DNA from 2 places in the uncultured Salinicola sp. genome. Region 2 is predicted to be linked to the other one. Evidence: predicted binding sites of a transcription regulator. Region 2 holds the regulator's gene; the other holds the start of a gene.
What was found. The regulator sigma-54, encoded in region 2, starts transcription at its own class of promoters, with help from an activator protein. The targets are predictions, from matches to a motif close to TGGCACNNNNNTTGCTNT.
Positions count from the first base shown of each region.

Region 1: the regulator sigma-54 is predicted to act here: its motif matches at 2,169-2,186, upstream of Q0602_RS06240 (amino acid ABC transporter substrate-binding protein).

Region 1 is NZ_CALFQK010000073.1:2,274-6,683, reverse strand. Features, by position in the region: gene hemE (uroporphyrinogen decarboxylase) at 1-1,085, shown strand, start outside; gene Q0602_RS06250 (thiol-disulfide oxidoreductase DCC family protein) at 1,057-1,551, shown strand; gene Q0602_RS06245 (VanZ family protein) at 1,557-1,955, shown strand; gene Q0602_RS06240 (amino acid ABC transporter substrate-binding protein) at 2,245-3,273, shown strand; gene Q0602_RS06235 (amino acid ABC transporter permease) at 3,359-4,410, shown strand, end outside.
Region 2 is NZ_CALFQK010000154.1:19,970-24,379, forward strand. Features, by position in the region: gene lptC (LPS export ABC transporter periplasmic protein LptC) at 1-386, shown strand, start outside; gene lptA (lipopolysaccharide transport periplasmic protein LptA) at 383-913, shown strand; gene lptB (LPS export ABC transporter ATP-binding protein) at 1,006-1,731, shown strand; gene Q0602_RS17275 (RNA polymerase factor sigma-54) at 1,877-3,310, shown strand; gene raiA (ribosome-associated translation inhibitor RaiA) at 3,430-3,738, shown strand; gene ptsN (PTS IIA-like nitrogen regulatory protein PtsN) at 3,748-4,227, shown strand; gene rapZ (RNase adapter RapZ) at 4,231-4,410, shown strand, end outside.

The DNA of each region.
Region 1 (4,410 bases), on a different contig from region 2:
CGCTTTCCGACGATGTCCAGCCGCCTGCGCTGCATAACGACCGCCTGCTGCGGGCGCTGGCCCGCCAACCGGTGGACCGCACGCCGGTCTGGATGATGCGACAGGCGGGCCGCTACCTGCCGGAGTATCGCCAGACCCGGGCCCACGCCGGCAGTTTCATGGATCTGTGTCGCAACGCCGAGCTGGCCTGCGAAGTGACGCTCCAGCCTCTCGAACGTTATCCGCTGGACGCGGCGATTCTGTTCTCGGATATCCTGACCATCCCGGACGCCATGGGGCTCGGGCTCTATTTCGAGACCGGCGAAGGGCCCAAGTTCCGCAAGACGGTGCGCTCCGCTGCCGACGTGGCTGCCCTGAGCGCGCCGTCGGCCGAGAGCGATCTCGACTACGTGATGAACGCCGTCGCCACGATCCGTCGCGAGCTCAACGGCCGCGTACCGCTGATCGGCTTCTCCGGCAGTCCCTGGACACTGGCGACCTACATGGTCGAAGGCGGCTCCAGCAAGGATTTCCGCCATCTCAAGGCGATGCTCTACGGCGATCCCGACACGCTCCATGCCTTGCTGGGCGTACTGGCCACGGCAGTGACCGACTATCTCAACGCCCAGATCCGAGCCGGTGCCCAGGTGGTGCAGATCTTCGATACCTGGGGGGGCGCCCTGTCGACGCCCGCGTACCGCGAATTCTCCCTGGCCTACATGCAGCGCATCGTCGATGGCCTGATCCGGGATCACGACGGCCGCCGCGTGCCGGTGATCCTGTTCACCAAGAACGGCGGGCAGTGGCTCGAGTCGATCGCCGACAGCGGCTGTGACGCGGTGGGCCTGGACTGGACCACCGAGCTGAGCGACGCCCGCCGGCGCGTCGGCGACCGTGTGGCGTTGCAGGGCAATCTCGACCCCAACGTGCTGTTCGCGCCGCCGTCGCGAATCCGCGAGGAGGTCGCCCGCATCCTCGAGAGCTTCGGTCCGGGCGAGGGCCACGTCTTCAACCTGGGACACGGCATCAGCCAGTTCACCGATCCGGATCACGTCACCGCGTTCATGGACGCCCTGCATGAGCTCAGCCCCGCCTATCATCGCTGAGTCCACCGGCGGCGAGGCCGGGGACGGCCTGCTGCTGTTCGATGCCGACTGCCCGTTCTGCCGGCGCTCGGTACGCTGGCTGCTGGCTCGCGAGCGCCCGGACAGCCGACTGCGCATCTCCGGGCTGAAGGGGGCGGTCTCGCGCCGGCTCGGCGAGCATTTCCGGATCGACTTCGCGCGGTCCGACAGCATCTGGGTTTTCGTCGACGGCGCGCCCAGCCGCAACAGCGACGCCGCCTGGCGTCTGGCCACCCGGTTGCGGGGCGGGTGGCGGCAGCTCGAGTGGCTGCGCTGGATCCCGCGTCCCCTGCGCGATGGGGGCTACCGTTTCATCGGCGACCACCGACATCGGCTCTCATCGCTGGGCGCCCCGCGCCTCGAGGATCACCCACGCTGGGTGGATCGTCTGCCTGCCGGGCTCTGTCGTCGCTGCGGGTTGCCTGCCGAACTGGCGGACGCGCCGTGAGCGAAATGCGACGCCGCCGCGAGTGGGGCAAGAGCATGTCGCCGCGTATCCGGCGCACCGCCGCGGCGCTGCTGACGCTGGTGTGGGCCGCCGGGATCGCCTGGGGGAGCCTGAGTCCCGCGGGGGACTTGCCGCAGCACCTGCCCTGGGACAAGTTCAATCACTTCATCGCCTACGCCGGCCTGGCGACCGGGCTGCGTGTCGCGGGGTGCCGCTGGCTGCTGGCCTGGCTGGCGGCGGTCGCGTTCAGCGTCGTCGTCGAGTACCTGCAGCTGTGGGTGCCGGGACGTCAAGGCGGCGACTGGGCCGATATCCTCGCCAACTCGCTCGGGGCCAGCGTCGCCCTGTTGGGACTGTCCATGGCCGGGATGTGGTGCCGACGCGGTCGCGGGATTCAACCATAGTCGAAGATCGCTTCGCGATGCCTTGATGGCCATTCGCGCCGGAAGGGGCTCGTGAGCGGGCACCATCATGGTGCGGCTGTGTTATTTAAGCACTGTTTTGAAACAATTTGTTGTCACTGCGTCGGCTCCGGATGCCGGGCGGACCCGATGTGCTCGTAGGCGACGGCGCTAGGATAGCGTTGAAACAGGGTTTTACGGCCCTTGGCGCGAAAGTGGAACGAACTTTGCTAATTTCATCTGGCATGTTCCGGCATGCACTCAAATGATAACGCGAGGGAGTTGATTCCATATGCGCCACAACAACAAAAGCCTGATCGTACTGCCAGCCGCCCTGCTTGCCGCGGCTGCCGTGACCCCTGCTCAGGCTGCCACTTTGGATGATGTCAAAAGCAGCGGCGAATTCACCTGTGGCGTCAGCACGGGTCTGACCGGCTTCTCCTCACCCGATGAAAACGGCAAGTGGACCGGCATCGATGTCGAGGTCTGCCGCGCCGTTGCCGCTGCCGTTCTCGGCGATCCGGAGAAGGTGGTGTTCTCTCCGCTCACCGCCAAGGAGCGCTTCACCGCCCTGCAGTCCGGCGAAGTCGACGTGCTGTCCCGCAACACCACCTGGACCGCCACGCGCGACAACTCCCTGGGTCTGAACTTCACTGGCGTCAATTTCTATGACGGTCAGGGCTTCCTGGTCCGCAAGGACCTGGGCATCGAGAGTGCCACCGAGCTCGATGGAGCCTCCATCTGCGTCCAGGCGGGGACCACCACCGAGCTGAACATGGCCGACTACTTCAAGGCCCATGACATGCAGTTCCAGCAGGTCGCGTTCGATACCTCCGACCAGACCGCTCAGGGTTTCGACAGCGGACGTTGCGACGTGCTGACCTCCGATTCGTCGCAGCTGGCCGCGCTGCGTCTGCAACTGGCGGATCCCGACGGCGTGGTGATTCTGCCCGAGCGCATTTCCAAGGAGCCGCTGGGCCCGGTCGTTCGCCAGGGTGACGACCAGTGGTTCAACATCGTCAAGTGGACGCTGTTCGCGATGCTCGACGCCGAAGAGCTCGGCGTGACCAGCGACAACGTCGACCAGATGCGCGACAACCCGCCGAACCCGGACGTGGCGCGCCTGCTGGGCAAGGACGGCACCTTCGGCGAGCAGATGGGCATCAGCAACGATTGGGCCTACAACATCGTCAAGATGGTGGGCAACTACGGCGAAGTCTTCGAGCGTACCGTCGGCATGGATTCTCCGATGAAGCTCGAACGTGGCATCAACGCGCTGTGGAACGACGGCGGCATCCAGTACGCCCCGCCGGTTCGCTGAGCGTCAACTCGTCCTCTCGACACCGCGCCCCTTCGGTCTGAGCGCCGGGGTGCGGTGTTTCTCAACGCTCGAGTAGAGACAACTCATGCTGCGTCCATCCACTACCCTGCCGCGACGGGGGCGGGGCCCCCTGTGGCGGAATCCCGCCATCCGCGCCCTGATCGTTCAGGCCGTGCTGTTCCTGGTCCTGGCGGTTTTCATCGGTTATCTGGTCCACAACACGCTGGTCAACCTCGAGGCCCGCGGTATTCAGACGGGTTTCGGCTTTCTCGAAGGGCGAGCCGGTTTCTCGATTCCGCAGACGCTGATCGACTACACCAGCGATAGCACCTACGGCAAAACGTTCGTCATCGGTCTGCTCAACACGCTGCTGGTATCGGCACTGGGGATCGTGGCGGCGACGATCATCGGCTTCCTGGTCGGCATTGCCCGTCTGTCGCCCAACTGGCTGCTGGCGCGTCTGGCGACGATCTACGTCGAGGCTTTCCGCAATATCCCGCTGCTGGTCCAGATCCTGTTCTGGTACTACGCCGTGCTGCGGGCGCTGCCATCGCCGCGACAGAGCCTGTCGCTGTTCGATGCCTTCTTCTTCAACGTGCGCGGCATGGTGATGCCCGATCCGCAGCCGCTCGAGGGCTTCTCCGCGACGCCCTGGGCGCTATTGATCGCCGTCGTCGCCGTCTTCCTGTTCGGCCTGTTCGCCAAGCGGCGCCAGGCGAGAACCGGCCAGGCGCTGCCGGTCTACTGGATCGGCGCGACTGTCGTCATCGGCCTGCCGCTGATCGTCTTCCTCGCCACCGGGTCGCCGCTCGACTGGACGCTGCCGGAATTGACCGGTTTCAACTTCCGCGGCGGGATCAATATCCTGCCGGAGCTGCTGGCGCTGTGGCTGGCGCTGTCGATCTACACCGCGGCCTTCATCGCCGAGATCGTGCGTTCGGGCATTCTGTCGGTCTCCCATGGCCAGACCGAGGCGGCGCGCTCGCTGAGCCTGCCGGAGACCATCACCCTGCGCAAGATCGTCATCCCCCAGGCGATGCGGGTCATCGTTCCGCAGATGACCAGCCAGTATCTCAACCTGATCAAGAACTCCTCGCTGGCCACGGCGATCGGCTACCCGGACCTCGTTGCCGTCTT
Region 2 (4,410 bases):
GCCTGGAGACGCCACGGCTGGTACACACGCCGTCCGACGACATCATCCGCACCGAAGCGCCCCATGGCTATCTGACCGACGACCAGCAACGCCAGTGGCAGGTGACCAGCCAGACGGGGCGACTGAGCCGCAGCGGAGAACAGTTGACGCTCCAGGGCGACGCACGCCTGGTTCAGCCGGAGCAGGCGTGGAGCCTGGAGACGCAGACGCTGCACTACGACAATCGCGAAGCCCACGCCTGGAGTGACACGCCTTCCGTGTTGCGTCAGCATAATCAGAGCATGCGCGGGAACCGCTTCGATGCCTGGATCAACGAAGATCGTATGCGCTTGACCGACAACGTGCAGGGGCGCCTGCCACAGCAATCTGAGGATCAAGGATCATGAGGCGAGAAATCGGCCAACTCCTGGTGCTGACCGCGCTGGGCTTCACCAGTCTTCCGACCGTCGCGCTGGAGAGCGATGCCAGCGCACCGATAGAAATCGCCGCCGATCAACTCGAGCTGGACGATCGCCAGGGCACTGCCGTCTACACGGGCGGCGTCGACATGCAGCAAGGCAGCATGCATCTCAAGGCGGCACGCGTTGATATCCAGCGCGGCAACAACGGCCAGGTCAGCCAGGTCACCGCCAAGGGCGGCGGTGGCGAGCGCGCCTACCTCGAACAGAAGCCGGCGCCCGATCAGGAGATCGTCAAGGGCTGGGGCGATACCGTGGTCTATCACGCCGCCGAACGACGGGTGGAGCTGATCGGCAACGCTGAGCTGCACCAGGCCGGCGACACCTTCGACGGTGCCTATGTCGAGTACTATCTCGACTCGCGACGCGTCCAGGCCCGCTCCGCCCAGAATGGCGACGGAAGCGGCGACGGCCGCGTCCGCATGACTCTCACGCCGCGCGATTCGTCCCAGTAACGGTCGAACCATGACCCGGCATCGTTTCGAGCCGTCGCGCGGGGCGTGACCGCGACATCACTCTCCGGCGCGCAGCCACAAGGATCGTATTCATGAAAACGCTAACGGCCGCCAACCTTGCCAAGAGCTACAAGGGACGCCGAGTCGTCCACGACTTCAGCCTGACGCTGCGGCAAGGGAGTATCGTCGGCTTGCTGGGACCGAATGGCGCCGGCAAGACGACGTCCTTTTACATGATCGTCGGCCTGGTCAAGGCCGATGCGGGTAGCGTCCACATCGACGACATGGATCTCAGCCGTGCGCCGATGCACGACCGGGCACGAGCCGGCATCGGCTATCTGCCGCAGGAGGCCTCGATCTTCCGCAAGCTGAGCGTCGCCGACAACATCATGGCGATCCTCGAGACGCGCAAGGATCTGGATCGCGCCGGGCGGCGCGAACGGCTGGGACAGCTGCTCGGCGATTTCCACGTCGACCATATTCGCGACAACCTGGGCATGAGCCTGTCCGGTGGCGAACGCCGGCGCGTCGAGATCGCCCGCGCCCTGGCCACCGAGCCGGCATTCGTCCTGCTCGACGAACCGTTCGCCGGTGTCGACCCCATCTCGGTCGGCGACATCAAGAGCATCATCCGCCAGTTGCGCGACCGCGAGATCGGCGTCCTGATCACCGACCACAACGTGCGCGAGACGCTCGACATCTGCGATAACGCCTACATCGTCGGTGACGGCCAGATCATCGCCGAGGGCCGTCCCCAGGCCATTCTCGAAAACCAGCGCGTTCGCGAGGTCTATCTCGGCCACGAGTTCCGCCTGTAGCCCCCTGCCCTTTTCGTCATGCCATCGGTTGCCGCCACTTCGGAACCCACACTGATGGCATGTTTCTTGCATAAAGCGTTGCATATCGCCATCGCAGCCAGTAACGTTGTGAGCCTTCCTCCGTTATCGTGACGATCGCTTTTCCATGTCCATGAAGCCCTCGCTGCAACTCAGGGTCGGCACGCAGTTGACCATGACGCCTCAGCTCCAGCAGGCCATTCAACTGCTTCAGCTGTCGACGCTCGACCTGCGTCAGGAAATACAGCAGGCGCTGGAGTCCAATCCGATGCTGGAAATGGAAGAGCCCTATTCGGAGCAGGAGACCCAGGACGCCACGGAAGACGAGTGGGCCAATGACATTCCCGACGAACTGGCCCTCGACAGCGACTGGAGCGATACCTACCAGGACGCCCATGTCGGCTCTCCGGGCAGCGCGAGCAGTAACGAGGAAGCCCCGGACTTCGACCGTAACGCGGCTGTCACGACCCTTCGCGACCACCTGCTCTGGCAGCTGGCGATGGGAGATTTCGACGAGCGCGAGCTGGCACTGGGAGAGTGCCTGATCGACGCCATCAACGACGATGGCTACCTGGTGGACTCACTGGACGAGCTGGCGGCGAGCCTGCGCGAGCAGCGCGGGGAGAGCGTCAGCACGGCCGATCTCGAGCACACGCTCATGCGCCTGCAACAGTTCGACCCCACCGGCGTCGGCGCTCGCAACCTGCGCGAGTGCCTGCTGCTTCAACTCGGCACGCTGGACGACGACACCCCACTGCTCCCCCAGGCCAAGCGTCTGGTGCGCCAGTTCCTCGAAGCCCTGGCCGGCAACGATCGACGACTGCTCAAGCGCCGCCTGCGTCTCGAGGAGGAGGAGCTCGATAGCGTCATCGCCTTGATCCGGACGCTGGAGCCGCGCCCGGGCCAGCGCTTCGACACCAGCCGCGACGACTACGTGATCCCCGACCTGGTTGCCACGCCCTCTCGCGATGGCTGGCGCATCGAGCTGAACGCCGAGACCCTGCCGCGCCTGCGCATCCAGCCCGACTACGCCGCCCTGATCAAACGGGCGGACAAAAGCGATGACAACACCTTCCTGCGCCAGCACCTGCAGGAAGCCCGCTGGCTGATCAAGAGCCTCTCCAGCCGAAACGACACGCTGCTCAGGGTGGGCCGGGAGATCATGTCGCGCCAGGTGGGGTTTCTCGAGCGCGGCGAAGAGGCGATGAAACCCCTGATCCTGGCCGACATCGCCCGCAGCGTCGACATGCATGAATCGACGATCTCCCGGGTCACGACCCAGAAATACATCCACACGCCACGCGGCGTGTTCGAGTTGAAGTACTTTTTCTCGAGCCAGGTCGGCGGACAGGGTGGCGACGGCGACAGCTATTCAAGCACTGCCATCCGCGCCCGCATCAAGAAATTCATCGGCGACGAGCCCCCGCGCAAACCTCTCTCGGACAGCAAATTGGTCGAATTGCTGGCCCAGTCCGACATCAGCGTCGCCAGGCGCACCGTGGCCAAATACCGTGAAGCCATGGGCATTCCGTCGTCCAGTGAACGCAAGCGCCTGGCCTGATCCCCGGGCCCGAAGTCAGTCAAGGCTCGCCATTCCGAACCAGATCGATCACGATGCCTTTGCAGTGCCCTGAAAAGGGTTACAATCAGAAGTGCCATCTGCCGCAACAGGAGTGTGTCATGCAAGTGAACGTTACCGGCCACCATGTCGAGCTGACCGACGCCCTCCGGGACTACGTCGGAGAGAAACTCGTTCGTTTGGAGCGTCACTACGACAACATCACCAACGTCCAGGTCACCCTGAGTGTCGAGAAGGAACGCCAGCAGGCAGCCTGTACCCTGCACGCGGCCGGCGGCGACCTGCACGCCGAAGCCAGCGATACCGACATGTACGCCGCCATCGATTCACTGGCCGACAAACTCGACCGCCAACTGGTCAAGCACAAAGAGAAGGCACAAGCCCGCGCCCAAGGCGCAGGCGCCCGTTGACGCCTGATGATGACACTGGAAAGCATTCTGCCCCCCGAGCGAACCCTGTTCGAGGTCACGGGGGGCAGCAAAAAACGTCTGCTGGAATTTTTCAGCACCTTCATCGCCCAGAACACGCCCAGCCTGGATAGCCATGAGGTCTTCAGCCGCCTGATCGGTCGCGAGCGACTGGGAAGCACGGGGATCGGCAACGGCGTTGCCATCCCCCATGCTCGCAGCCCTCATTGCAAAGGGCCGATTGCGGGATTCATGCGCCTGGAGGACGCCATCGACTTCGACGCCATCGACGGCGAGCCGGTGGACCTCGTTTTCGTGCTGCTGGTGCCGGAAGAGGCGGATGATGCGCATCTGTCGCTGCTGGCGGAAGTCGCCGGCATCATGAACCAGAGCAGCGTTCGGCAGCAGTTGCGCCAGGCCGACTCGCAGCGGGCGCTGCACGATGCGCTCGTCGATGCCATTCGCCATCACCGTGACAGCGACGACGGATAAGCGATGCAACTCGTCATCATCAGTGGCCGCTCGGGCTCGGGGAAATCGATTGCGCTGCAGGCGCTCGAGGATCTTGGCTACTACGCCATCGACAACCTCCCCGCCAACCTGCTCGCCCCGCTGATCGACGAACTGCGCAGCGCTCCGCCATCCCGGCCCAACGTGGCGGTCAGTATCGACGCG